3 regions of the Enterobacter sp. WI-ESBL-E8 genome follow, and region 2 is predicted to be linked to each of the others. Evidence: predicted binding sites of a transcription regulator. Region 2 holds the regulator's gene; each other region holds the start of a gene.
What was found. Region 2 encodes PurR, which represses purine synthesis genes. Its sites were predicted from a motif close to CANGCAAACGTTTGCNTG; they were not measured.
Positions count from the first base shown of each region.

Region 1: pyrC (dihydroorotase) is a predicted target of PurR. The motif match lies at 7,849-7,866, and genes of this name have one in related genera.
Region 3: carA (glutamine-hydrolyzing carbamoyl-phosphate synthase small subunit) is a predicted target of PurR. The motif match lies at 7,148-7,165, and genes of this name have one in related genera.

Region 1 covers NZ_JBRWXJ010000001.1:1,801,925-1,812,749, reverse strand. Annotated here, with positions in the region: gene flgB (flagellar basal body rod protein FlgB) at 1-145, opposite strand, end outside; gene flgA (flagellar basal body P-ring formation chaperone FlgA) at 303-962, shown strand; gene flgM (flagellar biosynthesis anti-sigma factor FlgM) at 1,056-1,349, shown strand; gene flgN (flagella biosynthesis chaperone FlgN) at 1,354-1,779, shown strand; gene murJ (murein biosynthesis integral membrane protein MurJ) at 1,839-3,374, opposite strand; gene ACWHWP_RS08595 (Gfo/Idh/MocA family protein) at 3,504-4,427, opposite strand; gene ACWHWP_RS08590 (YceH family protein) at 4,430-5,080, opposite strand; gene rimJ (ribosomal protein S5-alanine N-acetyltransferase) at 5,090-5,674, opposite strand; gene mdtH (multidrug efflux MFS transporter MdtH) at 5,911-7,119, shown strand; gene ACWHWP_RS08575 (lipoprotein) at 7,243-7,803, shown strand; gene pyrC (dihydroorotase) at 7,930-8,976, shown strand; gene dinI (DNA damage-inducible protein I) at 9,051-9,296, shown strand; gene bssS (biofilm formation regulator BssS) at 9,570-9,824, shown strand; gene solA (N-methyl-L-tryptophan oxidase) at 9,941-10,825, shown strand, end outside.
Region 2 covers NZ_JBRWXJ010000001.1:2,030,468-2,041,292, forward strand. Annotated here, with positions in the region: gene ACWHWP_RS09695 (FAD-NAD(P)-binding protein) at 1-21, opposite strand, end outside; tRNA gene ACWHWP_RS09700 (tRNA-Val) at 140-216, opposite strand; tRNA gene ACWHWP_RS09705 (tRNA-Val) at 221-297, opposite strand; gene mdtK (MdtK family multidrug efflux MATE transporter) at 451-1,824, opposite strand; gene ACWHWP_RS09715 (riboflavin synthase subunit alpha) at 2,050-2,691, shown strand; gene cfa (cyclopropane fatty acyl phospholipid synthase) at 2,722-3,870, opposite strand; gene punC (purine nucleoside transporter PunC) at 4,169-5,368, opposite strand; gene punR (DNA-binding transcriptional activator PunR) at 5,484-6,395, shown strand; gene purR (HTH-type transcriptional repressor PurR) at 6,413-7,438, opposite strand; gene cydH (cytochrome bd-I oxidase subunit CydH) at 7,736-7,825, shown strand; gene ACWHWP_RS09745 (MFS transporter) at 7,989-9,155, shown strand; gene sodB (superoxide dismutase [Fe]) at 9,194-9,775, opposite strand; gene ACWHWP_RS09755 (C40 family peptidase) at 9,898-10,671, opposite strand.
Region 3 covers NZ_JBRWXJ010000001.1:777,921-788,745, forward strand. Annotated here, with positions in the region: partial or broken gene ACWHWP_RS03780 (DUF2575 domain-containing protein) at 1-86, shown strand, start outside; gene ribF (bifunctional riboflavin kinase/FAD synthetase) at 94-1,020, shown strand; gene ileS (isoleucine--tRNA ligase) at 1,066-3,882, shown strand; gene lspA (signal peptidase II) at 3,882-4,382, shown strand; gene fkpB (FKBP-type peptidyl-prolyl cis-trans isomerase) at 4,501-4,950, shown strand; gene ispH (4-hydroxy-3-methylbut-2-enyl diphosphate reductase) at 4,952-5,902, shown strand; gene dapB (4-hydroxy-tetrahydrodipicolinate reductase) at 6,108-6,929, shown strand; gene carA (glutamine-hydrolyzing carbamoyl-phosphate synthase small subunit) at 7,384-8,532, shown strand; gene carB (carbamoyl-phosphate synthase large subunit) at 8,551-10,825, shown strand, end outside.

The sequences.
Region 1 (10,825 bases), 230 kb from region 2:
GCTCACTGGAAAAATCAATATCGCGCGCCTGATACCCCGGCGTATCGGCGTTAGCGATATTGGCGGCTAAAATCTCCTGCCGCTGGGCGCGTAAATTGAGCGCTTCCTGCTGAAAACGTAACGCGGCGTCGAGTTTATCGAGCATGTCTCCTCCGCTGATGGCAAAATTTCAGTTCACAGCTTAAATCTCACCCGGTCTCCCCTATCGACGGAATAAGCGCAAAATGCGTCGCTATTTATTCCGTTGATGCAAAACCACTGCAGGTAGAATTCACTCAACTCTGGAAACGGTGGAACTTGCGATGCAAACGTTAAAACGTGGCCTGGTGGCGACTTTCTTGCTGTTTAGCCCTCTGGTGCAGGCTGAGGGTTTACAGGAGCAGTTAACGACCTTTTTTGCTGAAAAACTGGCAGGCTTTAGCGATGACGTTAGCGTTAGCGTGCGCACGCCACCGAATCTGTACCCGACGTGTGACCAGCCGTCATTCAGCGTGGTGGGGTTCACCAGGCTGTGGGGAAATGTGAACGTGCTGGCACGCTGCGCCAATGAAAAACGCTATTTACAGGTTGCAGTTCAGGCGACGGGCAATTATGTTGTCGCCGCCGTGCCCATTGCGCGCGGCAGCGTGCTGCAGGCAAACAGCGTGACGCTGAAACGCGGGCGTCTGGATCAGCTGCCTCCACGAACCATGCTCGAAATAAATCAGGCACAGGATGCCGTCAGCCTGCGCGATGTCGCGCCCGGCCAGCCGATACAGCTCTCAATGCTGCGTCAGGCATGGCGGGTAAAAGCGGGCCAGCAGGTGATGGTCGTGGCCAACGGAGAGGGCTTTAGCATCAACAGTGAAGGGAAAGCATTAAACAATGCCGCGGTGGCGCAAAACGCCCGCGTCAGAATGTCTTCAGGCCAGGTGGTGAGCGGAACCGTCGATGCTGATGGGAATATTCTGATTAACCTATAATCTTTTTAAAGATTTCGCGGCGCTTGCCGATAAATATTCAACTAATGATGATGTCAGGCGCAAACGCCGCGAACCCTCGATGAGGACAACACTATGAGCATTGATCGTACATCAGCCCTGAAGCCGGTAAGCGCTGTACAGCCTCGCGAAACGAATGACGCTGCCCCGCTAAAAGCGCGTCTGGAAAAACCGTCAACGGCCAACAGCACCAGCGTGACCCTGAGCGACGCTCAGGCAAAACTGATGCAGCCAGGCAGCAACGATATCAACATGGAACGTGTTGAAGCGCTGAAAACGGCTATTCGTAACGGTGAACTGAAAATGGATACCAGCAAGATCGCTGATGCCCTGATTCAGGAAGCACAGAGTTTCTTACAGAGTAACTAAGCGTATGAGTCGACTGTCAGAAATACTGGATCAAATGACGGTTGTCCTGAACGACCTGAAAACGGTAATGGACGCTGAACAGCAGCATCTCTCTTCCGGTCACATCAACGGCAGCGCGCTGCAGCGTATTACTGAAGACAAAAGTTCGCTTCTGGCGACGCTGGATTATCTGGAGCAGCAGCGCCGCGCTGAGCAAGATCCTAAGCGTAGCGCCAATGACGATATTATTGAGCGCTGGCAGACCATTACTGAAAAAACACAGCACCTGCGCGATCTTAACCAGCACAACGGCTGGCTACTGGAAGGTCAGATTGAACGTAATCAGCAGGCGCTTGAGGTGTTGAAACCGCATAAAGAAACCGGACTGTACGGTGCGGATGGTCAGACAGCGACTGCGCGCATTGCGGGTGTTAAAAAGATTTCGATTTGAAGCATAACCGACAAATCATGCAGCGGGGAGCACCATAAGGTGAACTCCCCTTTTGGCGTTTATGCCGTACGGCGGGCAAACTCTTTCACCTTGAAGCCCAATACGGCGAGCGTGGCAAAGTAAGCCACCACCCCAACACCCACCACGGCCATCAGGCGCATCAGACGGTAGGGCATGGTGCCCAGGGACCACTCAGGCATCACGTACAGCATCCCAAGTAACGCGGCAGACATCACCAGTACCGCAACGATCAGACGCACGAGGAAGCTTCCCCAGCCCGGCTGCGGCGTGAAAATATCCTGCTTGCGCAGCTGCCAGTACAGCAGCCCGGCGTTCAGACAGGCCGCCAGACCAATCGATAATGACAGACCTGCATGCTTCAGCGGGCCAATAAACGCGAGGTTCATCAGCTGCGTCATAATCAGCGTCACAATGGCAATTTTCACCGGCGTTTTAATGTCCTGACGCGAATAGAAGCCCGGTGCCAGCACCTTGACGATGATCAGCCCCATCAACCCGACCGAGTAGGCAATCAGCGCGCGCTGCGTCATGGCAGCATCAAACGCGGTGAATTTCCCGTACTGGAAAAGCGACACCGTCAGCGGTTTGGCCAGAATCCCTAGCGCCACTGCGCTTGGCAGGGCCAGCAGGAAGCAGAGACGTAACCCCCAGTCCATCAGGCGGCAATATTCGTCGTGATTGCCGCTGGCAAAACTTTTCGACAACGACGGCAGCAGGATGGTCCCCAGCGCCACGCCCAGCACCCCGGACGGAAACTCCATCAGACGGTCTGCGTAGTACATCCAGGAAACCGAGCCGGACACGAGGAAAGAGGCAAAAATGGTGTTGATGATAAGCGAGATCTGGCTTACGGAGACGCCAAGAATAGCGGGCCCCATCTGCTTAATGACGCGCATCGCCCCGGCATCTTTGAGATTAATGCGCGGCAGCACCAGCATGCCAATTTTTTTCAGATGCGGCAGCTGATAGGCCAGCTGCAGCACCCCGCCCACGGTGACCGCCCAGGCCAGCGCCAGCACCGGCGGGTTGAAGTGCGGCGCGGCGAACAGGGCAAAACCGATCATGCTGACGTTGAGAAACGTCGGCGCAAACGCCGGGACGGAGAAGCGGTTCCACGTATTCAGGATGGCTCCCACCAGCGAGGCCAGCGAGATCAGCAAAATATAGGGGAAAGTAATACGCAGCAGCTGCGAGGTCAGGGCAAATTTATCTGCCGTATCGGCAAAACCGGGCGCGGTAACCATTATTACCCAGGGCGCGGCCAGCATCCCAATGACGGTTACCACGGCCAGGGCCAGCGTCAGCAACCCGGAGACATACGAAACAAATACGCGCGTCGCGTCTTCACCCTGCTTGCTTTTATATTCTGCAAGGATAGGAACGAACGCCTGGGAAAACGCCCCTTCAGCAAAAATACGGCGCAGGAGGTTCGGCAATTTAAACGCGACGAAAAAGGCGTCCGTTGCCATCCCTGCACCAAAGACCCTTGCCACAATGGCGTCGCGCGCAAAACCAAGCACGCGGGAGAACATGGTCATCGAGCTGACGGCTGCCAGCGATTTTAATAAGTTCATTAACGTGAATTTCCAGAACCATACGGATTTGTAGGCCAGGTAAGCGAAAGCGCCACCCGGCAAAGCCAACAAGCGGCGCTTAGTCTAACCCGATTTCAACGAATTACTATCCGCAGATGTTACAGCGAGTTATTCACTCATGGCTTCGCGCCAGAGCCGTTCCACAATGCGCTGCGCCAGAATGGCCTGCTCGCCGGACGTTTCAGGAACCGTCTGATTTTGCACGCAGGTAATAAAGTGGCGGGCGCATCCTGCGAAACCGCGCTGCTCCAGGGTACTCTGCCAGCCGGGCGCCGGGAGCGTCACCACGCCGTTCCCCTTCTCCTCGCGCCACGCCCGCATGTCGGTAATGTCGTACAGTGCGCCGTCGGTGACGGCCTGGACGCATTCGCGCTGGCTGCCCGCGCGACGATGCATGCTGGTCGTTACCTGCAGATGGTCAATTGAGAAGTGATGTTCGGCATAGACCATCTCGCCCTGTTCGTTCGTCAGGAGCGTCCCGCTTTGCAGCTGCGCATTGCCGCCGGCGAGCCACAGCGCCGTATCCACAACGTGCAGATAGTCATCCAGCAGCGTGAAGCGCAGATCGTTTGGGCCAATGCTGTCGGTACGGTGCTTATCCATCCGCAGCGAGGCAAGCGTGCCGGACTCCGCCTTCAGCTGCTGGTAAAGCGGCGCGAAGCGGCGGTTGAAACCGACCATCAGCGTCAGTTTTTTACGTGCCGCCAGCTCAATCAGCCGTTCCGCGTCCTGAACATTTTCAGCCAGCGGTTTATCCACGCAGACGTGGACACCCGCATTAAGCAGCTCGCTCACCACCTGATAGTGCGTTGCCGTTGAGGTATGCACAAAGACCGCATCGCACTCGCGGGCCAGATCCTGAAGAGAGGCGGCATACGGGATGCGCCAGGTTTCGCAGATGCGCTCGGCCTTCTCGCGCGTGGGCGACCATGCCCCCTGAAGCGTCCAGTCCGTCGCCGCACCTAATACCGGTAGCCAGGCTTTTTGCGCGATACCGCCCAGCCCCACAACGCCTACACGTAATTTTTTCACCGTTAGTCTCCCAGGTGTGCCAGCAACGCATCCAGACGCTGTTTCAGCCCGGCGACCTCTTCTTCCAGCGCGTCCACGCGGGCAGCCAAATCGTCATTCCCATCAGTAACATCGGTGATAGTAGAATTAACTGAATTATCAATTTCGCCGCTGAAGAGATGCATATAGCGGCTTTCACGCTTGCCCGGCTCGCGCGCCAGACGCACCACGTAAGGGCCGTCTTCACGTGTGGCCAGCCCTTCCAGGACCTGTTCAACTTCCTGCATATCCGCGAACTCGTGCATGCGGGAGGCTCGCGTGCGCAGCTCGCCCGGCGTTTGCGCCCCACGCAGCAACAGCGTGGTGATGACCGCCACTTCCGCACTGCTCAGCTTCAGGTCGCCAAATTCGGAATTACAAAACCGCTGTTCGTATTTGGTGACGCGGTTGCCGAAGCCGCTCACGGTGCGCAGATAGTGGCGTTTTACCAGCGCATCCAGCACGTCCTGAACGTCATGCTCGCTAAGGTTCATGACCGGCTCGCGGTTGGTCTTCTGGTTGCAGGCCATGGTCACGGCGTTGACGGAGAGCGGATACTGCTCCGGCGTGGTGACCTGTTTTTCAAGTAAGCACCCAATCACGCGCGCTTCTGTACCGTTTAGCTGATACTTCATCTTTTCTCCTTAACGACCTGCAGTCCAGTCCCGGGTGGTTAATGCTGTCAAAACGTGGTCGCGCCACTCTCCGTCTATCAGCAGATAGTCTTTGGCATAACCCTCTTTCTCGAACCCTAAACGCGCCAGCAAATTCCCGCTGCGCTGATTATGCGGCATATAGTTCGCCATAATACGATGGATATGTTGCGTGCGTTGCATGTAGCGGATCGCCACCGTCAGCGCCTCATACATTAGCCCCTGCCCCTGCCATTTCTGACCAATGGAGTAGCCCAGGTAACAGGCGTGAAACGATCCGCGCACCACGTTTGAAAAATTGGCGATTCCGATAATCTCTTTCTCTTCAGGATCCAGCAGCGCGAAATAAAACGCGCTGCCCTGCTTGTGAAATTCCGTAATCATGCTGAGGCGCGCCTGCCAGCCGGAAGGGTAACAATGGCTCTCATCCCGAACGGGTTCCCAGGGTTTTAAAAACTGGCGATTCTCGGCGTAATAATCCGCCAGACGCCAGGCATCACGCTCATGCACCAGACGAACGACCAGCCTGTCCGTTGTCAGACGCACTTTTGGCACATTACTGCGATAGCCAAACATCGATACCACTCCTTCCCGTCACTTCTGCTTACCCATTAGCTTTACTATACCTGCGCCTGTGCCGTCTGTGAAAACAGTGACATACCATTTTGCCCGCTTTTCACATTTTTCGATGAGAACTCTCTATCAAAGCGCGCTTTTGATAAAAAAATATTGTCACGTGCAGGGGTGGGAAAAAACGCAGCGACACCGCAGAATGTTAGCGTGCTCACCATCCTATTTTCCCTGGAGGGAAAATGTCCCGCGTATCACAGGCCAGGAGCCTGGGTAAATATTTCCTGCTGGTCGATAACATGCTGGTCGTACTCGGCTTTTTCGTCGTGTTTCCTCTCATCTCGATTCGCTTCGTCGATCAAATGGGCTGGGCGGCGCTGATGGTCGGTATCGCGCTAGGGTTGCGTCAGTTTGTTCAGCAAGGCCTGGGCGTATTTGGCGGTGCCATCGCCGACCGCTTTGGTGCTAAACCGATGATCGTCACCGGCATGCTGCTCCGCGCGGCAGGCTTTGCCACGATGGCGATTGCCCAGGAGCCCTGGCTGCTCTGGTTCTCCTGCTTCCTCTCCGGTATAGGAGGCACCCTGTTCGATCCGCCGCGCACCGCGCTGGTGGTGAAGTTGATTCGCCCGCAGCATCGCGGCCGTTTCTTCTCGATCCTGATGATGCAGGACAGTGCCGGGGCGGTTATCGGCGGGCTGTTGGGAAGCTGGCTGCTGCAGTATGACTTCCGCCTGGTCTGTGCGGCTGGCGCGGTGCTCTTTATCCTGTGCGCGCTGTTTAACGGCATGTTCCTGCCGGCGTGGAAACTGTCGACCGTTAAAGCACCGGTCCGGGAAGGACTTGGCCGCGTCCTGCGCGACAGACGTTTTGTCACCTATGTACTGACCCTGACGGGGTATTACATGCTTGCTGTGCAGGTCATGCTGATGCTGCCGATCATGGTCAACGACATTGCAGGTACCCCTGCTGCCGTTAAGTGGATGTACGCCATTGAAGCCGCACTTTCCCTGACGCTGCTCTATCCGATTGCCCGCTGGAGCGAACGGCGTTTTCGTCTCGAGCATCGCCTGATGGCTGGCCTGTTCCTGATGACGCTGAGCATGATGCCGATCGGCCTGGTGAACTCACTTCAGCAGCTGTTTACGCTGATTTGCACGTTCTATATCGGCTCCATCATCGCCGAACCGGCCCGTGAAACGCTGAGCGCCTCGCTCGCGGATGCACGCGCCCGCGGCAGCTATATGGGGTTCAGCCGGCTGGGGCTGGCCCTCGGTGGCGCATTAGGTTACGCCGGCGGCGGCTGGTTGTTTGATGCCGGCAAAGCGTTACATCAACCCGAGCTCCCCTGGATGATGCTCGGCGCGGTGGGCTTTATGACGCTCCTTGCCCTGTGGTGGCAGTTCAGCCCGAAACGCAGCGCGAGCGGTATGCTCGAACCCGGCGCATAGCCTTTTCCTCGGGCGGGAATCTCTCCCGCCCCACTTCTCAGTTTTTTCTGCTGGTTTCTGCTATTTCACACTGACATACTGGCGTAACAGGACAGAAGCGCCGATTTTTCGTTGAGGAACACTATGAAGAAAATTGTCTTTGCTGCTGCATTAATTGTCAGCGGTCTGCTGGTTGGCTGTAACCAGCTCACGCAATATACCGTCAGTGAGCAGGAAATTAATCAGGCGCTGGAAAAACATAACAATTTTTCTAAAGACATTGGCGTACCGGGGCTTGCGGACGCGCATATCGTGCTCACGAATCTGACCAGCCAGATTGGGCGGGAAGAGCCAAACAAAGTCACCCTGGCCGGTGATGCGGACCTCGATATGTCATCCCTCTTTGGTAATCAGAAAGCCAACATCAAGCTCAAGCTGAAGGCCCTGCCCGTTTTCAATAAAGAGAAAGGGGCCATTTTCCTGCAGGAAATGGAAGTCGTCGATGCGCAGGTTTCTCCGGACAAGATGGCGCCGGTTCTGCAAACCCTGATGCCCTATCTGAACCAGTCGCTGCGTAACTATTTTAACCAGCAGCCCGCGTACGTCTTAAGTGAAGACAAAAGCAAGGGTGAAGCTCTGGCGAAAAAATATGCAAAAGGCATAGAGGTGAAACCGGGAGAAATTATCATTCCTTTCACCGATTAACCTGAAGGGCGCTGCGGCGCCCTTTTTTTTACGGAAAAGTGTGCAAACGAAAACGTTTCCGCTTATGATTTGTGTCCGGCAAAAACAGCCATCCTTATGACTGATTCCTGACAAGCCGGAGCTTCCATGACTGCACAACCCCAGGTTCTTAAAATCCGCCGCCCTGACGACTGGCATATCCATCTGCGTGATGGCGATATGCTGAAAACCGTCGTGCCTTATACCAGCGAAATTTATGGCCGCGCGATTGTTATGCCTAACCTGGTTCCGCCAGTCACCACCGTCGATGCCGCGATTGCCTACCGCCAGCGCATCCTTGATGCCATTCCCGAGGGGCATGATTTTACCCCGCTGATGACCTGCTATCTGACCGATTCACTGGACCCGAACGAAGTGGAGCGCGGTTTTAACGAAGGCGTATTCACGGCGGCGAAACTCTACCCGGCGAATGCCACCACCAACTCCAGCCACGGCGTCACCAGCATTGATGCCATCATGCCGGTTCTGGAACGCATGCAGAAACTGGGCATGCCGCTGCTGGTCCATGGTGAAGTGACGCATGCCGAGATTGACATCTTCGACCGTGAAGCGCGTTTTATCGAAACCGTGATGGAGCCTCTGCGCCAGCGTCTGCCAGCGCTTAAGGTGGTCTTTGAGCATATCACCACCAAAGACGCAGCAGAGTATGTACGTGACGGCAATGAACTTATCGCCGCCACCATTACGCCACAGCACCTGATGTTTAACCGTAACCACATGCTGGTGGGCGGGGTGCGCCCTCACCTGTACTGCCTGCCCATCCTCAAGCGCAACATCCACCAGCAGGCGCTGCGCGAGCTGGTGGCCAGCGGGTTCTCCCGCGCCTTCCTTGGCACCGATTCCGCGCCTCACGCCCGCCATCGTAAAGAGGCGAGCTGCGGCTGTGCAGGCTGTTTTAACGCCCCAACGGCACTTGCCAGCTACGCGACCGTATTTGAAGAGATGAACGCCCTGGAACATTTCGAAGCGTTCTGCTCCCTCAACGGCCCGCGCTTCTACGGCCTGCCGGTCAATGACTCCTTCATTGAACTGGAGCGTAAAGCGAGCCACGTTGAGGAGTCCATTGCGCTGACGGATGACACGCTGATCCCATTCCTGGCCGGCGAAACCGTAAACTGGACGGTAAAACGTTAAAAAACCGAAGCCCCTTGTTGTCAAACCCATAATATACCTGTATAAATAAACAGTATATTACACAGGGGGCATTTATGCGTATTGAAGTCACCATAGCCAAAACAACTATTCTGCCTGCCGGCGCGCTTGATGCACTGGCAGGTGAATTATCCCGTCGTATTAACAACACTTTTCCCGACAACGCGGGTGCCGTAACGGTGCGTTACGCCGCGGCGAACAACCTCTCCGTCATTGGCGCTGCGAAAGAAGATAAAGATCGCATCAGCGAGATCCTGCAGGAAACGTGGGAAAGCGCGGACGACTGGTTCATCACTGATTAACACTGCTCCCTCATTGTGTTTTTTGCCGGGTCGCCCCGGCTTTTTTTCGTCTGAACATTCTGGAAGTTCAAATTAATTCGGTATCTTCTTTAAGAATCGTGAACAAGATGGTGTTTTATTGCTCGAACAATCCTAAAAAGCAGAAAAATGTGTTGCCAGCTGTTTATTTTTCCCTTCGGAACCCTTATTACTTGATATACTGAAGATGCTTTCAGAAAAACATGCATTGAACCTCAGAGCCGTTGTCTTCTAACACGCATTAAGGGGGTTATAATGGAAAAGAATAGTGAAGTGATCCAGACCCATCCACTTGTTGGCTGGGATATCAGTACCGTAGATAGCTACGATGCGCTGATGCTGCGTTTGCACTACCAGACCCCGAATCAACTCAACCGTGAAGAAGCGGAAGTTGGACAGACGCTGTGGCTAACAACAGACGTCGCCCGTCAGTTTATTTCTATTTTAGAAGCAGGTATTGCAAAAATAGAATCTGGCGACTATCAGGAAAATGAGTATAAGCGGCACTAACCGTATGCCCACTTTTCACTCAACAGGCACCCTCGCGGTGCCTTATTTATTTCTCCCTTGTCTAACCCCGCGTTGTTAATTACTCTGCTAACAAAACGTAAGTTTACGAGACGCATATGAGATACGACTTAATCATTATTGGTAGCGGCTCCGTGGGTTCCGCCGCCGGTTATTACGCGACACAGGCAGGTCTGAACGTCCTGATGATTGACGCCCATCGTCCTCCCCATGCGGAGGGTAGCCATCATGGCGACACCCGCCTCATACGCCATGCGTATGGTGAAGGCGAGCGCTATGTGCCGCTGGTGCTTCGCGCCCAGACGCTGTGGGACGAGCTGGCGAAACAGACCGAAGAGCGTATTTTCGACCGTACCGGGGTTATCAATCTTGGCCCGGCTCATTCGGAATTTCTCGCCGGCGTCGAACGCAGCGCGACTGCCTTTAATCTAGAGGTTGAAAAGCTTGACGCGGCGGGCATTACGGCGCGCTGGCCTGAAATTACCGTCCCGGACGATTATATTGGCCTCTTTGAAGCCAACTCCGGCGTGCTGCATTGTGAAACGGCGATCAAAACCTGGATCGACCTCGCCGCAAACGCCGGCTGCGCGCAGCTGTTCAACTGTCCGGTGGATGCCATCACGCATAACGCTGATGGCGTTACGGTGACCACTCTTGACGGCGAATACTCAGCGTCACGCCTGCTGGTCAGTGCAGGAACCTGGGTCACGCGCCTGCTGCCGGACCTGCCGATCCAGCCGGTGCGCAAGGTCTTCTCCTGGTTCCAGTCGGACGGTCGTTACAGCGCGCAGAATAAATTCCCGGCCTTCACCGGGGAATTACCGAATGGCGATCAGTTCTACGGTTTCCCGTCCGAGAAAGACGCGTTGAAAATCGGTAAACACAACGGTGGCCAGGTTATCTCCTCTCCTGAAGAGCGTAAACCCTTCGGCGCCTTCCCACAGGATGGCTCAGAAGCCTTCTCGTTCCTGCGTAATATTCTT
Region 2 (10,825 bases):
GATAATGGCGATTTTCTTCATCGACGGTTTTCCTCTCTTTTTTCCATGAGGAAAGCGTAGCAGGAGAACAGTAATGAAAATGAGGGATTAGGAAAATTCAGGATATCAGAAGAGGATTTGCACCATTTCAGGACTGAAATGGTGCGTCCGAGTGGACTCGAACCACCGACCCCCACCATGTCAAGGTGGTGCTCTAACCAACTGAGCTACGGACGCAGAATGGTGCGTTCAATTGGACTCGAACCAACGACCCCCACCATGTCAAGGTGGTGCTCTAACCAACTGAGCTATGAACGCAACGTGTTGTCGGTGACAACGGGGACGAATATTAGCGGCACAGCCCCAATGAGGCAAGAGGGAAAATGCATTTTTCTCTCTGATTTCACGCGATTGCTTTATTACCGCGCAAAGTGAAGAGAAAGTAGCCGCCGGCTGGCGGCTACTGCGTATTTAACGTGCAGCGCGTTGCAAAATGACCGTTGACGGCTGGCGCTGCAGGAAGCGCATTCGCATCATCATCATAATCGCCGCCGACGTCAGGCCGATGATAAAGCCCATCCAGAACCCAGCCGGACCCATGCGTTCAACCACCAGATCGGTCAGGGCCAGTATGTAGCCAGTCGGCAGTCCCAGCACCCAGTAGGCGATGAAGGTGATAAAGAAGATCGAACGCGTGTCTTTATATCCGCGCAGCACGCCGCTGCCAATTACCTGGATGGAGTCCGAGATCTGGTATATAGCGGCCAGCAGCATCAGGTGCGAGGCCAGCGCGACCACTTCCGGACTGTCGTTATAGAGCAGGGCAATCTGCTCGCGCAGCGCAACGGTAAAAAGCGCCGTGCAGATGGCCATGCAGACGCCGACGCCCAGCCCGGTCCGGGCGGCCGTTTGCGCATCCAGCGTAGAGCCTTGTCCCAGGCGGAAGCCCACGCGAATGGTCACTGCCGCCGCCAGCGACATCGGCAGGACGAACATCAGGGAACTGAAGTTCAGCGCAATCTGGTGCCCGGCCACGTTCACGATACCCAGCGGGGAGACCAGCAGGGCAACCACGGCAAACAGGGTTACCTCAAAGAACAGTGCCAGGGCAATCGGTAACCCTAACTGCACCAGACGGGTCATGATGTTCCAGTCCGGAGTGCTAAATCTGTTCTCGTTACGAATATCGCGCATTGAACGGGCGCGCTTCACGAAGGTGAGCATGGAGAAGAACATCACCCAGTAAACGGCAGCCGTCGCCACGCCGCAGCCGACGCCGCCAAGCTCCGGCATCCCGAAGTGGCCGTAAATAAAGACATAGTTAACCGGAATATTAACCAGCAAACCAATAAAGCCCATAACCATCCCAGGCTTGGTTTTCGCCAGGCCTTCACACTGGTTACGCGCCACCTGGAAAAAGAGGTAGCCAGGCGCACCCCAGAGCAGGGCACGCAGATAGCCCACGGCTTTATCAGCCAGTGCCGGGTCAATATTATGCATAGCGCGAATGATATGGCCCGCGTTCCAGAGCACGACCATAATCAGCACGGAGACAAACCCTGCCAGCCAGAAGCCCTGACGGACCTGATGGGCAATGCGTTCGCGACGCCCCGAGCCGTTGAGCTGAGCGATAACAGGCGTGAGCGCGAGCAGCAGACCGTGGCCGAACAGGATGGCCGGAAGCCAGATTGACGTGCCGATAGCCACGGCCGCCATATCGGTGGCGCTGTAGCCACCTGCCATTACCGTATCCACAAATCCCATTGCGGTCTGGGCCACTTGCGCGATGATCACTGGTATAGCCAGTGCCAATAACTGGCGCGCTTCATTCATGTACTTCTGCACGTGAACACCTTTATTTTGTAGTTATTTGAGAGACTAAAAAAGCCGCCGAAACGGGCAGCAAGAAGAAAATGCAGGGGGGTGCCAGCTATTGTAGCGGGCTTTAGCTATTTATCTAGTGAAAAAATCGCCAGTAAATGCGCTCCGCTGGCAACCTGTTTTTCCAACTGTTATTGTGGTGGGATTAAACGGTGTCACCACCGTCCGGAAAAAACAGGAGTTGTAAGCATGTTTACTGGTATTGTGCAGGGCACCGCCAAAGTGGTGTCCATTGATGAAAAACCTAATTTCCGTACTCATGTTGTCGAGCTGCCGGAATATATGCTTGAGGGCATCGAAACCGGCGCGTCGATTGCCCACAACGGCTGCTGCCTGACAGTAACCGAAATTAACGGCAGCCAGATCAGCTTTGATTTAATGAAAGAGACGCTGCGCATCACCAACCTGGGCGAGCTGGCGGTGGGGGATACCGTCAACGTTGAGCGGGCGGCGAAGTTCAGCGATGAGATTGGCGGCCATCTGATGTCCGGGCACATCATGACCACCGCGGAAGTGGCGAAAATCGTCACCTCGGAAAATAACCGTCAAATCTGGTTCAAAATGCAGGATCCTTCATTAATGAAATACATCCTCTATAAAGGATTTATTGGCATCGATGGGATTAGCCTGACGGTGGGGGAAGTAACGCCAACGCGTTTTTGCGTGCACTTAATTCCTGAAACGCTGCAGCGCACCACGCTGGGTGCGAAAAAACTGGGGCATCGCGTGAATATCGAAATCGATCCGCAAACCCAGGCGGTGGTCGATACGGTTGAACGCGTGCTGGCAGCAAAAGAAGCCGCAATAATAAAGGCCGTCGAAGAAGAATAAAAAACAACCCCGGATTTCCGGGGTTATTTTTTAGCGTGCGACACGCAATCCGTGTTCAATCCCACGGCTGAAAACCACCTGCCAGAGCTGAATATCCCGCGCGCGAAACGCGCCCGCACAGGCATTCAGATAATAGCTAAACATCCGTTTGAATCGTTCAGAATAGTTGTCCGCAATCTCTGGCCAGGCCTCCTGAAAACGCGCATGCCATGCCATCAGCGTGGTGTCGTAATCGGCGCCAAAGTTATGCCAGTCCTCCATAACGAAATGGGATTCACTGGCGTTGGCAATCTGGCGAACGGACGGTAAACAGCCGTTCGGAAAGATGTATTTGTTGATCCACGGGTCAACGTTATTGTCGGTCCGCTTAGAGCCGATAGTGTGCAGCAGGAAGATGCCGTCCGGCTTTAAATTACGGTCCACCACCTCAAAGTAGGTGTTGTAGTTTTTCGGCCCAACGTGCTCGAACATACCCACGGAAACGATACGATCGAACTGTTCGTTCAGGTCACGGTAATCCTGCAGCCGGATATCCACATCGAGACCCTGGCAGCGTTCCCGCGCCATTTTTTGCTGTTCCGCTGAAATCGTGACGCCGACCACGCTGACGCCATAGTGCTTCGCCATAAAGTACGCCAGCCCGCCCCAGCCGCAGCCAATATCCAGCACGCGCATTCCGGGCTGTAGCTGCAGTTTCTCGCTAATCAGACGCAGCTTAGCCTGCTGAGCCTCTTCAAGCGTCGACGCGTCTTTCCAGTAGGCGCAGGAGTACTGCATGAAAGGGTCAAGCATGCGGTTGAACAGGTCGTTGCCAAGATCGTAGTGTTCTTTGCCGACGATCCACGCGCGTTTTTTACTTTGCAGATTAAACAGTCGGGCAGAGGCGACACGAAGGGTGTCTTTCAGGTTGCGGGGGAGTTGATTTTCCAGACCGGCACGCAAAACGCTGGCGAAAAAGATATCCAGCCGTTCGCACTCCCACCAGCCGTCCATATAGCTTTCTCCCAGTCCTAACGATCCCTCACGCAACACGCGTTTAAAAAAGTCGGGATGTTTGACCTGGGGATCGGATGGCGAAGATCCGTTGATAGTGATGCCTGCACGACCCAACAGTTCACTGACGATCCGGGACCAGTTATCATCCGGAACGCTGACTTCTTCTATACACGATGAACTCATAGCTTCTCCATCACCCTACTGTGATCAGAACCTTAAAACAGCGTAGACGCTTTTTTGGTTTGTGAGAAATCTCACGGTAAATACCGCGAGGCTAGTATCCGACGTAGAACAGAGGAAGGGAGATAACCCTTGCCGAAAATGCCTTCCATGGTAAAACGGGAGCACTCCGGCTCCCGTTAACGCTTAATATTTATCGTATTTAATCGAACCAAATTTAGTATAGGCCTCAAAATTTGGTGATTCAATAGAAAATTCTTAGCAACCTAATCACTGAAAATTAACATGATTTCTGGCGCAATTACGCATGTGACGTTTCAACCTGAGCGCGGTTATCCTGCTCACGCTGCGCGGAGGCCTGCATGCGATAGCCTATAACCGCCAGCGCAACGGTCACCAGCATCACGCTGGTGGTGGTCAGAAGCGGCGTAGCAATCAGCGCGGAGACCACCAGGCTTGCCAGGAAGCACAAACCCAGCTGCAGGGTGTTCTGCAGCGCGGCGGCGCGTCCTGTCGCCTGCGGGAACGGACGGAGCGCCTGCGCTACGACGATAGGGTAAATCGCCCCGTTCGCGACGGCCATCACGCAGAATGGAATCAAAATTTCAGCCAGACCGGCGCCCGGAATAAAGCCAACGGCCCAGGTCCCGATAACGCTCAGGGCATACAGCACCAGCAGCCATGGCAGCATCTGCTGACCTTCCCACTTTTGCAGCGCTGCGCGACAGCCGTATCCGCCCACCAGGAACGCGATGGTCTGCGGAACGTAGCTCAGCCCGATGGCTGCCGGGCTGTATCCCATATCGTGCAGAATAAACGGCGAGCCGGTGAGCCACGCGAAGAAGCTCGCCGAGCAGGCGGCATAGATCAGGACATTGCCGCGATACGCTTTGGTGCCGAGCAGGGAAGTGAAGGTGATTGGCTTCGCGTCAGCATGCGCCTCTTTTTTATGCGCGGGCTTGAGGGCAAACGCCGGCAGCATTAGTACCAGCGTGATGGCAAACAGCGTGGCAAAAATGGCCTGCCAGTCAAAATGCGCGAGGATCCAGCTGCCCAGCAGCGGAGCAAGGGCTGGCGAGAGTCCCACGAGCGGCATAATGGTGGCGAAAATACGGTTTGTGCGGTTAGCCGGGTAGTAGTCGGTAACCAGCGCCTGCCAGGTGACGGCAGCGGCACAGACGCCCACGGCCTGAATAAAGCGCAGCACCAGCAGCCAGGTGGCGTCGCGTACCCATAGCATCCCCAGACAGCCAACGGCAAAAATGGCCAGACCCAGCAGCAATACCGGTTTACGACCAAAGCGATCCGAGAGCGGTCCCCAGAGCAGCTGTGCGAAAGCAAAACCGGCGAGGAACAAACTCAGGCTGGCGCTGATGGCCGCGGCAGGCGTCTGCAGATCTTCCTGCATAGCGGCGAAAGCCGGCAGGTACATATCGGTGGCCAAAAAGCCCAGCACGCTTAAGCCGCCGAGCCAGACTAAAAAACCTTTCCTGGGTTGCATTATTTTATTCTCCTTAAGGAGGCAGGTGTACGTTGGCGCTGAGTGTAGGGAGTGCAAAGCCGCTTGTGAAACGCTAATATTTGGCGGGTGCATTCAAAAATTTTGCAGGCAGAAAATGTGGTCAGATTATTCTCTTGAAGTGGTCGATGCTGTCGCGCGTAACGGCAGCTTTAGCGGTGCGGCGCAGGAGCTGCACCGCGTCCCTTCGGCTATCAGCTACACCGTGCGTCAGCTCGAAGAGTGGCTGGCGGTGCCGCTGTTTGAGCGGCGCCATCGCGACGTGGAATTAACGCCCGCAGGCGCGTGGTTTTTGAAGGAAGGGCGTTCTGTTATCAAAAAAATGCAGATCACCCGCGAACAGTGTCAGCAGATCGCCAACGGCTGGCGGGGACATCTATCCATCGCGGTGGATAACATCGTTAAGCCGGAACGCACCCGGCAAATGATCGTCGATTTCTATCGGCATTTTTCTGACGTGGAGCTGCGGGTCTCGCAGGAGGTGTTCAACGGCGTCTGGGATGCGCTGGCGGACGGCAGGGCAGAGATGGCGATTGGGGCCACGCAGGCGATCCCGGTCGGGGGACGTTACGCCTTTCGCGATATGGGCATGCTGAGCTGGAAGTGCGTGGTGGCACGCGATCATCCGCTGGCGGCAATGGAAGGGCCGTTGAGCGACGATACGCTACGCAACTGGCCTTCACTGGTGCTGGAGGATACCTCCCGTTCATTACCCAAGCGTATCACCTGGCTTCTGGATAACCAGCGGCGGGTGGTGGCCCCTGACTGGGAATCGTCGGCGACGTGCCTCAGCGCCGGGCTGTGCGTCGCGATGGTGCCCGTGCACTTTGCGCGCCCAAAAATCGATACCGGAGAATGGGTTGAACTGACGCTGGAGAATCCCTTCCCGGATGCGGCCTGCTGCCTCACCTGGCAGCAAAATGACGTCTCACCCGCCATGGACTGGCTTCTGGATTATCTGGGAGACAGCGAAACGCTCAACCGAGAGTGGTTACGGGAGCCAGCGTAGCTGGCCCCGTAGAGCGATTAACGACGGTAGTCGCGGAACGGACCATCCGCAACGGAACGGCGTTCGATAAGGCGCGGGTGAACTTCAATGGACTGCGACTCTTCGCGCTTGTTGACGATCCTGTCCATCAGCATATTGAAGGCCGTTTCGCCCAGCGAATCTTTCGGCTGGTGAATGGTGGTCAACGCTGGCGTAAAGTAGCGCGCGTTACGCACGTTATCATACCCGATCACGGAAATATCCTGCGGTACGCGCAGGCCCAGCTCATCGGCGGCGCAGAGCGCGCCCATCGCCATGATGTCGCCCCCGCAGAACACGGCGGTCGGACGATGCTGCTGGGAGACGATCTGCTGCATAGCGCGGTAGCCCGACTCCGGCTCAAAGTCGCCCTGCACGATCCAGTTTTCCGGCACGTTGATCAGCGCTTCTTCCATTGCTTTCATGAAGCCGGCCAGACGGCCCGCGCCGGTGTTGCGCTCCAGCGGACCCGGGATCACGCCAATCTCGCGGTGACCGCGTTCGATCAGGTAACGACCGGCCATATAGCCGCCTTCAAAGGCGTTATCGATAACGGAATCGGTGAAGTCCGCGCGCGCTTCGCCCCAGTCCATCACCACCATCGGAATATGGCGATACTCTTCGAGCATGGACAGCACGGACTCCGGATACTCGGAACACATCACCAGCAGGCCATCAACGCGCTTTTGCGCCATCATCGACAGGTAGGCGCGCTGTTTTTCAATGCTGTTCCACGCGTTGCCCAGAATCAGGGTATAGCCTTTCTGGAAGCAGTTTTTCTCAACCGCTTCAATGATCTCGGCAAAATAGGCCGCTTCACTGCTGGTGGCCAGCAATCCAATAGATTTGGTGTGATTAACCTTGAGGCTTCGCGCAACCGCACTTGGCGAATAGTGCAGCTCTTTGATCGCGGCCCAGACGGCATTGCGCGTCTCTTCCGCCACGAAGCGGGTTTTGTTAATAACATGTGATACGGTTGTAGTGGAAACGTTTGCGCGTTTTGCTACGTCTTTAATTGTTGCCATTAAATGTCACTCCAGACCATATCCTAAGCTCCTGAAAAACCTGAAGGTAAACGTTTGCCTTCTCTCACCCTTATTTCGCAATGTTAAGTTGCGGCACGCCGGGAAAACGACACGGGACGTCAGGAGGGGGTCAATGGCCGGTACGCTAATAAATTTAGCGTGGAATTTTGTCCTATCTTGATGAAAAGGGGAAGAGGTAAAGTGTTTATCAGTTTAAATCCAGGAAGATTTTTGACGTAAACTGTGCAAAAATGAGCAGGCTCACTTTTCGTGGGGGGATTAAAAGGAGAAAAATTGATGAGTTCCGATCTGAAGTTTTCGCTGTTCACCACCGTTATTGTGCTGGCTCTGATTGTCGCTGCCGGTCTGACGGCTGCGCTGCACTGATTTACGCGGAGGGAGAGCGTTCTCCCTCCCGATCGCCCCAATTGTTACTTCTCATGCAAAAATCTTTTGCCATTTTGTTAACTTCTCATTTTTTGTGATTGATGTCATGCTTTCGGCTTCTTTGTTCTGTGTCACCACATGACACGGCATCCGGAGTTGACGCATGAAAATCAATTTTCCCCTGCTGGCCCTGGCGATTGGCGCTTTTGGGATTGGCACCACTGAATTCTCCCCGATGGGGTTACTGCCTGTTATTGCCCGGGGCGTGGACGTCTCGATCCCTGCTGCAGGCATGTTAATCAGCGCCTACGCAATCGGCGTGATGGTAGGCGCGCCGCTGATGACGCTTCTCCTTTCGCACCGCGCGCGCCGCAATGCGCTGATTTTCCTGATGGCGATTTTCACCCTGGGCAACGTGCTTTCCGCCATTGCGCCGGACTACACCACGCTGATGCTGTCACGCATTCTGACCAGCCTTAACCACGGCGCGTTCTTTGGGCTGGGGTCGGTCGTGGCGGCAAGCGTGGTGCCAAAACACAAGCAGGCGAGCGCCGTGGCAACCATGTTTATGGGCCTGACGATTGCCAACATTGGCGGGGTGCCTGCGGCGACCTGGCTGGGTGAAGCGATCGGCTGGCGTATGTCCTTCCTGGCGACCGCCGGGCTAGGCGTGATTGCCATGGTGGCGCTGTTCTTCTCCTTGCCAAAAGGCAGCGCGGGGGAACGTCCTGACGTGCGCAGAGAGCTTTCGGTGCTGATGCGCCCGCAGGTGCTCTCCGCGCTGCTTACCACCGTCCTGGGGGCAGGGGCGATGTTCACCCTTTACACCTACATTTCGCCGGTGTTGCATGACATCACCCACGCGACGCCTCTCTTTGTTACCGCAATGCTGGTGCTGATTGGCGTGGGCTTCTCGATTGGCAACTATCTGGGTGGGAAATTTGCCGACCGTTCCGTGAGCGGGACGCTGAAGGGCTTCTTAACCCTGCTGATTGTCATCATGATCGCCATTCCGTGGCTGGCGCGTAATGAGTATGGGGCCGCCATTGCGATGGTCGTCTGGGGTGCCGCAACCTTTGCCGTGGTTCCACCGCTGCAGATGCGCGTGATGCGTGTCGCGCATGAAGCGCCGGGTCTCTCATCTTCGGTCAATATTGGTGCCTTCAACCTGGGCAATGCACTCGGTGCGGCGGCCGGTGGGGCCGTGATTTCAGGGGGGCTGGGGTACAGCTTTGTGCCGGTGATGGGGGCAATCATTGCCGCCCTCGGCCTGCTGCTGGTGATGATGTCGGGTCGTAAACAGCCGGAAGCAGCCTGCGCTGCTGAATAAACCAAAAACGCAGAAGGGCGAGCCCTTCTGCGTGTCTCTTACGCGGCGAAGTTCTTCGCCACAAAGTCCCAGTTAACCAGCGCCCAGAAGTGCTCCAGGTAGTTAGGACGCGCGTTACGGTAATCAATGTAGTAAGCGTGTTCCCAAACGTCTACGGTCATCAGCGGCTTAGCGCTGGTGGTCAGCGGGGTGCCCGCGTTAGACGTTGAAACGATAGCCAGTTTGCCATCAGCTTCTTTGACCAGCCACGTCCAGCCAGAGCCGAAGTTCTTGATCGCGGCATCGGTGAACTTCGCTTTGAAATCCGCGAAGCTGCCAAATGCGGCGTTGATGGCGGCAGCCAGTTCACCGGCAGGCTCACCACCGGCATTCGGTGCCAGGCAGTGCCAGTAGAAGGTGTGATTCCACACTTGAGCGGCGTTGTTAAATACGCCACCCTCTGAGCTGCGGACGATCTCTTCCAGCGTTTTGCCTTCGAAATCGGTGCCCTTGATCAGGTTGTTCAGGTTGGTGACGTACGTCTGGTGATGCTTGCCGTAATGATATTCCAGGGTTTCCGCAGAAATGTGCGGTGCCAGGGCGTCTTTTGCATACGGTAGTGCAGGTAATTCGAACGACATTGCTTCTCTCCTTATTGTATTTTGCGTTGCCAATAACCACACAGACAACAGGGACAGGATAGCAAATTGAAAGGGTATGCAAAAGAGGAACTTACCCTGCCACGGGCGTGGCAGGGCAGGGGTTAGCGAATGGTTTTCGGCGTCATCACGCGACGCGCGCCGACGTAGTGACGTACCCAGTAGTCTTCACTGAGAGAGGTGATCTGAATATCCTGGCCGCTACGCGGTGACTGGATGAATTTTCCGTTGCCGACATAAACGCCAACGTGGTCAGCCGTGCCGCGGCCCTGAGTGCGGAAGAACACCAGATCGCCGTTTTCCAGCTCTCCACGGTCAACCGGGGAAGCATCGCGCAGGTGGTACATCTCATTGGCGGTGCGAGGAATGCGGAACTTGACCAGATCTTTATAGGCGTAATAGACGAGGCCGCTGCAGTCAAAACCGGTACGTGGCGAACTGCCACCCCAGTGATAAGGTTTTCCAATCTGCCCCATCAGCTTGTTCATCGCGGTTTTCTGCGCTTTCTGTACGCGCACTTTATGCACTTCCGCTATTTTCGAGACCTTTGTGCACTTCGCCTTGTGGCCTTTGCGCGTGATGCATTTTTCAGTAACGAGGTTGGCGGCGGTTTGCGAAGCTTTGCTTTTGGCGGTGTGGGCAGTGCGGGAAGATTTTGTTTTCGTCTTGCTGGAAGCGGTCTTTTTAGTCTGTGTGGCTGTTTTTTTCTTGTCGTTCTTAGCGGTGATTTTTTTCTTACGTTCTGTGGTTTTCACCAGATGGTTTTTTTGTACGGCAGAATGCCGCGCCTGCTGAGAGGCGTTTGCCACTGGCGTGAAAGTGAGTGATGTAAACAGTAAAGCACAGAGCGTGATCGAGATTTTATTTATCCGCGCCACTGGGCAGTCCCCTGATAAATGCAGGTCATCAATAATACCCGCGTGTGATTTACAAAGCCCGTCGATTCTAATCCATAAAAACCCAGAAAGTTAATAGCATTTTTCAATCTACAATCGTGTTTCGTTAGCAAGTGCAAAAAAATTCATCGTTCTG
Region 3 (10,825 bases), 1.3 Mb from region 2:
ATTACGGCTTTCTGTTTTGCACGAACAATCGCCGGTTAACCTTAACCGCTGTACAAGGTATACTTTGGCGATTTTCACTGTTTTGAGCCAGACATGAAGCTGATACGCGGCATACATAATCTCAGCAGAGCACCGCACGGGTGCGTGCTGACAATTGGTAATTTCGACGGCGTGCATCGTGGTCATCAGGCGCTGTTGCAGGGATTGCGTAAAGAAGGGGAGGCCCGCGGCCTGCCCGTGGTAGTGATGATTTTCGAACCGCAGCCGCTGGAGCTGTTCGCGGGCGATAAATCTCCCGCCCGTCTCACCCGCCTGCGCGAGAAGCTGCGCTATCTGGCGGAGTCCGGCGTGGACTACGTATTGTGCGTACGTTTCGATCGTCGCTTTGCCGCGCTGACAGCACAAAATTTTGTCAGTGACCTGCTGGTTGAGCGTCTTGGCGTGCAGTTTCTTGCCGTGGGGGATGATTTCCGCTTTGGCGCTGGTCGTCAGGGTGATTTCTTGCTATTACAGAAGGCTGGCCTGGAATACGGCTTTGACGTCACCAGTGCGATGACCTTCTGTGAAGGCGGCGTGCGCGTCAGCAGCACGGCAGTACGTCAGGCGCTGGCCAATGATGAACTGGATACGGCAGAAACCCTGCTGGGGCATCCGTTCACCATTTCAGGCCGCGTTGTCCATGGCGACGCGCTCGGCCGCACCATTGGTTTCCCGACGGCGAATATACCGCTGCGTCGTCAGGTTTCCCCGGTTAAAGGGGTCTATGCGGTAGAAGTGGCAGGACTGGGCGATAAGCCATTTTATGGCGTCGCCAACATTGGTACGCGTCCTACCGTCGCCGGTGTGCGTCAACAGTTAGAAGTGCACCTGCTGGACGTTGTAATGGACCTTTATGGTCGCCATATAGATGTGATACTGCGTAAAAAAATACGCAACGAGCAGCGATTTGGTTCGCTGGATGAACTCAAAGCGCAAATTGCGCGTGATGAATTGACGGCCCGCGAGTTTTTTGGGCTTTGAACCCGGCTTAAATGCCTACGTGATAAATACGGAACCGAGAATCTGATGAGTGACTATAAATCAACCCTGAATTTGCCGGAAACAGGGTTCCCGATGCGCGGCGATCTCGCCAAGCGCGAACCGGGAATGCTGGCGCGTTGGACCGATGATGACCTGTACGGCATCATTCGTGCAGCCAAAAAAGGCAAGAAAACCTTCATTCTGCATGATGGCCCTCCATATGCGAATGGCAGCATTCATATTGGTCACTCGGTTAACAAGATTCTGAAAGACATTATCGTGAAGTCCAAAGGCCTCACGGGATATGACTCGCCTTACGTTCCGGGCTGGGACTGCCACGGTCTGCCGATCGAGCTGAAAGTAGAGCAAGAGTTTGGCAAACCGGGTGAGAAATTCACCGCCGCAGAGTTCCGTGCGAAATGCCGCGAATACGCAGCCACGCAGGTTGACGGTCAGCGCGCTGACTTCATCCGTCTGGGCGTATTGGGCGACTGGTCGCACCCGTACCTGACCATGGACTTCAAAACTGAAGCCAACATCATCCGAGCGTTGGGTAAAATCATCGGTAACGGCCACCTGCATAAAGGTGCTAAGCCCGTGCACTGGTGCGTGGACTGCCGTTCTGCGCTGGCTGAAGCGGAAGTGGAGTATTACGACAAAACCTCTCCGTCTATCGACGTGGCGTTCCACGCGGTGGATCAGGATGCGGTGAAAGCTAAATTTGGCGTCTCCTCGGTAAACGGCCCGATCTCGCTGGTGATCTGGACCACCACCCCGTGGACCCTGCCAGCCAACCGCGCGATCTCCCTGTCCGGTGAGTTCGAATATGCGCTGGTGCAGGTAGAAGGTCAGGCAGTTATCCTGGCGAAAGATCTGGTTGAGAGCGTGCTGAAACGCGCAAATATCACCGACTACACCGTGCTGGGCACCGTGAAAGGTGACGCGCTGGAGCTGATGCGCTTTAAACACCCGTTCCTGGACTTCGATGTTCCGGCGATCCTCGGCGACCACGTCACCCTGGACGCGGGTACCGGTGCGGTACATACCGCCGGTGGCCACGGTCCTGACGACTACAGCATCAGCCTGAAGTACGGTCTGGAAATCGCTAACCCGGTGGGCCCGGACGGCTCTTACCTGCCTGGCACCTACCCGGCGCTGGACGGTATCAACGTCTTTAAAGCCAACGACATCATCGTGGATATGCTGCGCACCAGCGGCGCGCTGCTGCACGTAGAGAAAATGCAGCACAGCTATCCGTGCTGCTGGCGCCACAAAACGCCGATCATCTTCCGTGCGACCCCGCAGTGGTTCATCAGCATGGATCAGAAAGGCCTGCGTGCGCAGTCCCTGAAAGAGATCAAAGGCGTGCAGTGGATCCCTGACTGGGGCCAGGCGCGTATCGAATCCATGGTCGCTAACCGTCCTGACTGGTGTATCTCCCGTCAGCGTACCTGGGGCGTGCCGATGTCTCTGTTCGTGCATAAAGAGACGCAAGAACTGCACCCGAACACCCTGGAACTGATGGAAGAAGTGGCGAAACGCGTCGAAGTTGACGGTATTCAGGCGTGGTGGGATCTCGACTCCCGCGACATCCTGGGCGCTGACGCAGACAGCTACGAGAAAGTGCCGGATACCCTGGACGTGTGGTTCGACTCCGGGTCTACCCACTCCTCCGTGGTTGACGTGCGTCCGGAGTTTTCCGGTCACGCCGCCGACATGTATCTGGAAGGGTCTGACCAACACCGCGGCTGGTTCATGTCATCCCTGATGATTTCCACCGCCATGAAAGGCAAAGCTCCTTACCGTCAGGTACTGACCCACGGCTTCACCGTGGATGGTCAGGGCCGCAAGATGTCCAAATCTATCGGTAACACCGTTTCTCCGCAGGATGTGATGAACAAACTGGGCGCAGATATTCTGCGTCTGTGGGTGGCCTCCACCGACTACACCGGCGAAATGGCGGTATCTGACGAGATCCTGAAACGTGCTGCCGACAGCTATCGTCGTATCCGTAACACCGCGCGCTTCCTGCTGGCGAACCTGAACGGGTTTGATCCGGCAAAAGACATGGTGAAACCGGAAGAGATGGTCGTGCTGGACCGCTGGGCGGTAGGCTGCGCGAAAGCGGCGCAGGACGATATCCTGAAGGCCTATGAGTCTTACGACTTCCACGAAGTGGTGCAGCGCCTGATGCGCTTCTGCTCCATTGAGATGGGCTCGTTCTACCTCGACATCATCAAAGACCGCCAGTACACCGCGAAAGCGGACAGCGTGGCGCGTCGCAGCTGCCAGACCGCGCTGTTCCACATCGCAGAAGCGCTGGTTCGCTGGATGGCGCCGATCATGTCCTTCACCGCGGATGAAATCTGGGGCTATCTGCCGGGCGACCGCGAGAAATATGTCTTCACCGGCGAATGGTACGAAGGTCTGTTCGATCTCTCCAGCACTGAAGCGATGAACGATGCCTTCTGGGACGAGCTGCTGAAAGTACGTGGCGAAGTGAACAAGGTTATCGAGCAGGCGCGTGCTGACAAGAAAGTCGGTGGTTCTCTGGAAGCAACGGTCACGCTGTACGCGGAACCGGAGCTGGCGGCTAAACTGACGGCGCTGGGCGATGAATTACGATTTGTCCTGTTGACCTCCGGCGCGAAAGTTGCGGATTATGCCGAAGCTTCTGCTGATGCTCAGCAGAGCGAGCTGCTCAAAGGACTGAAAGTCGCGCTGAGCAAAGCCGACGGTGAGAAATGCCCGCGCTGCTGGCATTACACTACCGATGTCGGTCAGGTGGCGGAACACGCAGACATCTGCGGACGCTGTGTAAGCAACGTCGCCGGTGACGGCGAAAAACGTAAGTTTGCCTGATGAGTAAAACTCTCTGTTCAACAGGACTGCGCTGGCTGTGGCTGGTTGTGGTGGTGCTGATTATCGATCTGGGCAGCAAGTTCCTGATCCTCCAGAATTTTGCTCTGGGGGATACGGTCCCGCTGTTCCCGTCGCTTAACCTGCACTACGCGCGTAACTACGGCGCGGCGTTCAGTTTCCTGGCCGACAGCGGTGGCTGGCAGCGCTGGTTCTTTGCGGGTATCGCTCTCGGTATCTGCGTGATCCTGGCAGTGCTGATGTACCGCTCGAAGGCGACGCAAAAGCTGAATAACATCGCCTACGCGCTGATCATTGGCGGCGCGCTGGGCAACCTGTTTGACCGCCTGTGGCACGGCTTTGTGGTCGATATGATCGACTTCTACGTCGGCGACTGGCACTTCGCGACCTTTAACCTCGCCGATAGCGCAATTTGCATCGGTGCGGCGTTAATCGTGCTGGAAGGCTTCCTGCCGAAACCAGCCGCGAAAGAGCAGGCGTAAGCATCAATGCCGGGTGACGCGTAGCTTACCCGGCCTACCGAATATGCCGACACTTGTAGGCCGGGTAAGCGCAGCGCCACCCGGCACACAGGCGAGACAACATTAAAGAGCAATGTGTATGTCTAAATCCGTACAGAGCAACAGCGCAGTTCTCGTTCACTTCACGCTGAAACTGGATGATGGCTCAACGGCTGAATCCACCCGAAATAACGGCAAGCCGGCCCTGTTTCGTCTTGGCGATACCTCTCTGTCTGAAGGCCTTGAACAGCAGCTTCTGGGTCTGAAAGAGGGTGAGAAAAAAGCCTTTTCGCTGGAGCCGGATGCCGCGTTTGGTGTCCCGAGCCCGGACCTGATCCAGTATTTCTCGCGCCGTGAGTTTATGGATGCGGGTGAACCGGAAATTGGGGCGATTATGCTCTTTACCGCTATGGACGGCAGCGAAATGCCTGGCGTGATCCGCGAAATCAACGGCGACTCGATTACCGTTGACTTCAACCATCCGCTTGCCGGGCGTACCGTTCATTTTGATGTTGAAGTGCTGGAAATCGATCCTGCACTGGAGGCCTGAAATGCAGATCCTGTTGGCTAACCCGCGCGGCTTCTGCGCCGGTGTAGACCGCGCTATCAGCATTGTTGAAAACGCGCTGGAAATTTACGGCGCGCCGATTTATGTGCGTCACGAAGTGGTGCACAACCGCTACGTGGTCGACAGCCTGCGCGAGCGCGGCGCCATCTTTATTGAACAAATCAGCGAAGTTCCGGACGGTGCGATCCTGATTTTCTCCGCGCACGGCGTCTCTCAGGCGGTACGGAACGAAGCGAAAAGCCGCGATTTGACCGTGTTCGATGCCACCTGCCCATTAGTCACGAAAGTGCATATGGAAGTGGCGCGCGCCAGCCGTCGTGGTGAAGAGTCGATTCTGATTGGCCATGCCGGTCATCCGGAAGTCGAAGGCACCATGGGCCAGTACAGCAACCCGGAAGGGGGGATGTATCTGGTTGAGTCGCCTGAAGATGTGTTAACGCTGAACGTAAAAAATGAAGCCCGTCTGTCGTTTATGACCCAGACCACGCTCTCCGTAGACGATACCTCGGACGTGATTGACGCCCTGCGTCAGCGTTTCCCGAAAATCGTCGGTCCGCGTAAGGATGACATCTGCTACGCAACCACTAACCGTCAGGAAGCGGTGCGTGCCCTTGCTGAACAGGCGGATGTGGTGCTGGTGGTCGGCTCCAAAAACTCGTCTAACTCCAACCGTCTGGCCGAACTGGCACAGCGGATGGGGAAAGCGGCTTTCCTGATTGATGACGCATCGGATATTCAGGAAGCGTGGGTTAAAAACGCGGCCTGCGTGGGCGTAACGGCAGGGGCTTCCGCGCCGGATATACTGGTACAGAATGTCATTACTCGTCTGCAGGAGCTCGGCGGTGGCGAAGCGGTGCCGCTGGAAGGACGTGAAGAGAACATCGTTTTCGAAGTCCCGAAAGAACTGAGAATTGGTGCCCGCGAAGTCGAATAGTCCCTTTTCTGATGAAAGGCCAGCACCTCCTGTGCTGGCCTTTTTTTTACCCGTTACTTTATCGTGACGACAAAATCATGTCTTTTACTGATATTTAAGTCGGTTTCACGTTAAATTCTAATTATCGGTGTTTTCAGTTGGCAGTGCTTCTCAAGGCTGGTTAATCTGAAAACGGTTTACATCATTTTAACGTAAGAGAATAACTATGCATGATGCACAGATCCGTGTCGCTATTGCGGGCGCGGGTGGACGTATGGGCCGTCAGCTGATTCAGGCGGCGCTACAGATGGATGGTGTGGCACTTGGCGCGGCGCTGGAACGTGCAGGTTCATCACTACTTGGCACCGATGCGGGTGAGCTGGCGGGCGCAGGCCACACGGGCGTAACCGTGCAGAGCAGCCTGGAGGCGGTAAAAGATGACTTTGACGTGTTCATCGATTTTACGCGCCCTGAAGGCACATTGAATCACCTGGCGTTTTGCCGTCAGAACGGTAAAGGGATGGTGATTGGCACCACCGGTTTTGACGAGGCGGGTAAACAAGCCATTCAGGAGGCATCAAACGAGATTGCGATCGTCTTCGCTGCCAACTTTAGTGTAGGCGTTAACGTGATGCTGAAGCTGCTGGAAAAGGCGGCGAAAGTGATGGGCGACTATACCGACATTGAAATTGTTGAAGCGCATCACCGCTATAAAGTCGACGCGCCATCAGGCACGGCGCTGGCAATGGGCGAAGCGATTGCTTATGCAATGGATAAAGACTTAAAAGACATCGCGGTCTATTCTCGCGAAGGTCATACGGGCGAACGCGTTCCGGGATCCATTGGTTTCGCAACGGTGCGAGCAGGCGATATCGTCGGCGAACATACCGCGATGTTCGCCGATATCGGCGAACGTGTAGAGATCACGCATAAGGCATCTAGCCGAATGACATTTGCAAATGGCGCAGTGCGCTCCGCGTTGTGGTTGAAAGGCAAGCGTAATGGTCTTTTTGATATGCGAGATGTACTCGATCTCAACAATTTGTAAGCATTATTACCCATCGTGATGTGGTTATTGCAGTCGTAATATATTGATTGCATAGGGCAATAATTTATTGCCCTTTTATTTTGTCTTCTTTGTGGGTGTTATTAAGTTAAAGCTTTAAAACAATATCTCTTCTCTCTGTTTTACGTTGCGTAATTGTAAATTTTGACCATATGGTCCACTTTTTATTGCCCCGCGCACGAAATTTCCGTTAAACTTACCGCGCAAGCGTTTTCCAGAATGATTTGCCTGATCTTTTTGCCCGTTAAATCGCATTCCAGCCGCCAGGCTCGCAAAAGACTAAACAAAATATCCGTTTTAAGTTGACTTTTACCCACCAAATCCCCAGAATGCCGCCGTTTGCCAAAAATCCGCTGGCAACACATTTGCATTGATTCATGACATGGTTATGAATTAATATGCAAATAAAGTGAGTGAATATTCTCTGGAGGGTGTTTTGATTAAGTCAGCGCTATTGGTTCTGGAAGACGGAACCCAGTTTATCGGTCGGGCCATAGGGGCAACGGGTTCGGCGGTTGGGGAAGTCGTTTTCAATACTTCAATGACCGGTTATCAAGAAATCCTCACTGATCCCTCCTATTCTCGCCAAATCGTTACTCTTACTTATCCTCATATCGGCAATGTCGGCACCAATGCGGCTGACGAAGAGTCCTCTCAGGTACATGCGCAAGGCCTGGTCATTCGCGACCTGCCGCTGATTGCCAGCAACTTCCGCAACACCGAAGACCTCTCTTCCTACCTGAAACGCCATAACATCGTGGCGATTGCCGATATTGATACCCGTAAGTTAACGCGTCTGCTGCGCGAGAAGGGTGCACAAAACGGCTGCATCATCGCAGGTGATAACCTCGATGCGGCCCTGGCGCTGGAAAAAGCGAAAGCCTTCCCGGGCCTGAACGGCATGGACCTGGCGAAAGAAGTGACTACCGCTGAAGCCTACAGCTGGACGCAGGGTAGCTGGACGCTGGAAGGCGACCTGCCGGAAGCGAAAAAAGAGAGCGAGCTGCCGTTCCACGTGGTGGCTTACGATTTCGGCGCCAAGCGCAACATCCTGCGCATGCTGGTTGACCGCGGCTGCCGCCTGACGGTGGTGCCAGCGCAGACCTCTGCTGAAGACGTACTGAAGATGAACCCGGACGGCATCTTCCTCTCTAACGGCCCAGGCGACCCGGCTCCTTGTGACTACGCCATCGCTGCCATCAAGTCCTTCCTGGAAACAGACATTCCGGTATTCGGCATCTGCCTCGGCCACCAGCTGCTGGCTCTGGCGAGCGGTGCGAACACCGTTAAGATGAAGTTCGGCCACCACGGTGGTAACCACCCGGTGAAAGACATTGATAACAACACGGTGATGATCACCGCGCAGAACCACGGTTTCGCCGTCGATGAGACCTCCATGCCGGCTAACCTGCGCGTGACACATAAGTCGCTGTTCGATGGCACCCTGCAGGGTATCCACCGTACCGATAAGCCAGCATTCAGCTTCCAGGGCCACCCTGAAGCCAGCCCGGGCCCACACGATGCCGCGCCGCTGTTCGATCACTTCATCGAACTTATCGAGCAATACCGTAAGACCGCTAAATAATCAGGAGCCGAGAAGACAATGCCAAAACGTACAGACATAAAAAGCATCCTGATTCTTGGCGCTGGCCCGATCGTCATCGGCCAGGCCTGCGAATTTGACTATTCCGGTGCGCAGGCGTGTAAAGCCCTGCGCGAAGAGGGTTACCGCGTTATCCTGGTCAACTCTAACCCTGCAACCATCATGACCGACCCGGAAATGGCTGATGCAACCTACATCGAGCCGATTCACTGGGAAGTGGTACGCAAAATCATCGAAAAAGAGCGTCCGGACGCGGTACTGCCGACCATGGGCGGCCAGACGGCGCTGAACTGTGCGCTGGAGCTGGAGCGTCAGGGCGTGCTGGAAGAGTTCGGCGTGACCATGATTGGCGCAACCGCCGACGCGATTGATAAAGCAGAAGACCGTCGCCGCTTCGACGTGGCGATGAAGAAAATCGGCCTCGACACCGCGCGTTCCGGCATCGCACATAATATGGAAGAAGCGCTGGCCGTCGCGGCTGACGTGGGTTATCCGTGCATCATCCGTCCATCCTTCACCATGGGCGGCACCGGCGGCGGTATCGCCTACAACCGCGAAGAGTTCGAAGAGATTTGCGAACGCGGTCTGGATCTCTCCCCAACCAAAGAGCTGCTGATTGATGAGTCTCTGATTGGCTGGAAAGAGTACGAGATGGAAGTGGTGCGTGATAAAAACGACAACTGCATCATCGTCTGCTCCATCGAAAACTTCGATGCGATGGGGATCCACACCGGCGACTCCATCACCGTTGCGCCAGCGCAAACGCTGACCGACAAAGAGTATCAAATCATGCGTAACGCCTCGATGGCGGTACTGCGTGAAATCGGCGTAGAAACCGGCGGCTCAAACGTGCAGTTCTCCGTGAACCCGAAAACCGGCCGTCTGATTGTTATCGAAATGAACCCGCGCGTGTCCCGTTCCTCCGCGCTGGCTTCCAAAGCGACCGGCTTCCCGATCGCCAAAGTGGCGGCGAAGCTGGCGGTAGGCTACACCCTCGACGAACTGATGAACGACATCACCGGTGGCCGCACCCCGGCGTCCTTCGAGCCGTCCATCGACTACGTTGTGACCAAAATTCCACGCTTCAACTTCGAGAAATTCGCCGGTGCGAACGACCGTCTGACCACCCAGATGAAATCCGTCGGCGAAGTGATGGCGATTGGCCGCACGCAGCAGGAATCCCTGCAGAAAGCGCTGCGCGGCCTGGAAGTCGGTGCGACCGGCTTTGACCCGAAAGTAAGCCTGGACGACCCGGAAGCGCTGACCAAAATTCGCCGCGAGCTGAAAGACGCGGGCGCTGAGCGCATCTGGTACATCGCCGATGCCTTCCGTGCGGGCCTGTCCGTGGACGGCGTGTTCAACCTGACCAACATTGACCGCTGGTTCCTGGTGCAGATTGAAGAACTGGTGCGTCTGGAAGAACAGGTGGCTGAGCTGGGTATCACCGGTCTGGACGCTGACTTCCTGCGCGTGCTGAAGCGTAAAGGCTTCGCCGATGCGCGTCTGGCTAAGCTGGCGGGCGTGCGCGAAGCGGAAATCCGCAAGCTGCGCGACCAGTATGACCTGCACCCGGTTTACAAGCGCGTGGACACCTGTGCGGCGGAATTTTCAACCGACACCGCGTACATGTACTCCACCTATGAAGACGAGTGCGAAGCTAACCCGTCCGTCGACCGCGACAAGATTATGGTGCTGGGCGGCGGTCCAAACCGTATCGGCCAGGGCATCGAGTTCGACTACTGCTGCGTACACGCCTCGCTGGCGCTGCGCGAAGACGGTTACGAGACCATCATGGTCAACTGTAACCCGGAAACGGTCTCGACCGACTACGACACCTCTGACCGCCTCTACTTCGAGCCGGTGACGCTGGAAGACGTGCTGGAAATCGTGCGCATCGAGAAGCCAAAAGGCGTTATCGTGCAGTACGGCGGCCAGACCCCGCTGAAGCTGGCGCGCGCGCTGGAAGCGGCAGGCGTGCCGGTTATCGGTACCAGCCCGGATGCGATTGACCGTGCGGAAGACCGCGAGCGTTTCCAGCAGGCGGTTGACCGTCTGAAGCTGAAACAGCCGGCGAACGCCACCGTCACCGCCATTGAGATGGCCGTTGAGAAGGCTAAAGAGATTGGTTACCCGCTGGTGGTGCGTCCTTCCTACGTGCTGGGCGGCCGCGCGATGGAAATCGTTTATGACGAAGCCGACCTGCGTCGCTACTTCCAGACGGCGGTGAGCGTCTCCAACGATGCGCCAGTGCTGCTCGACCGCTTCCTCGACGACG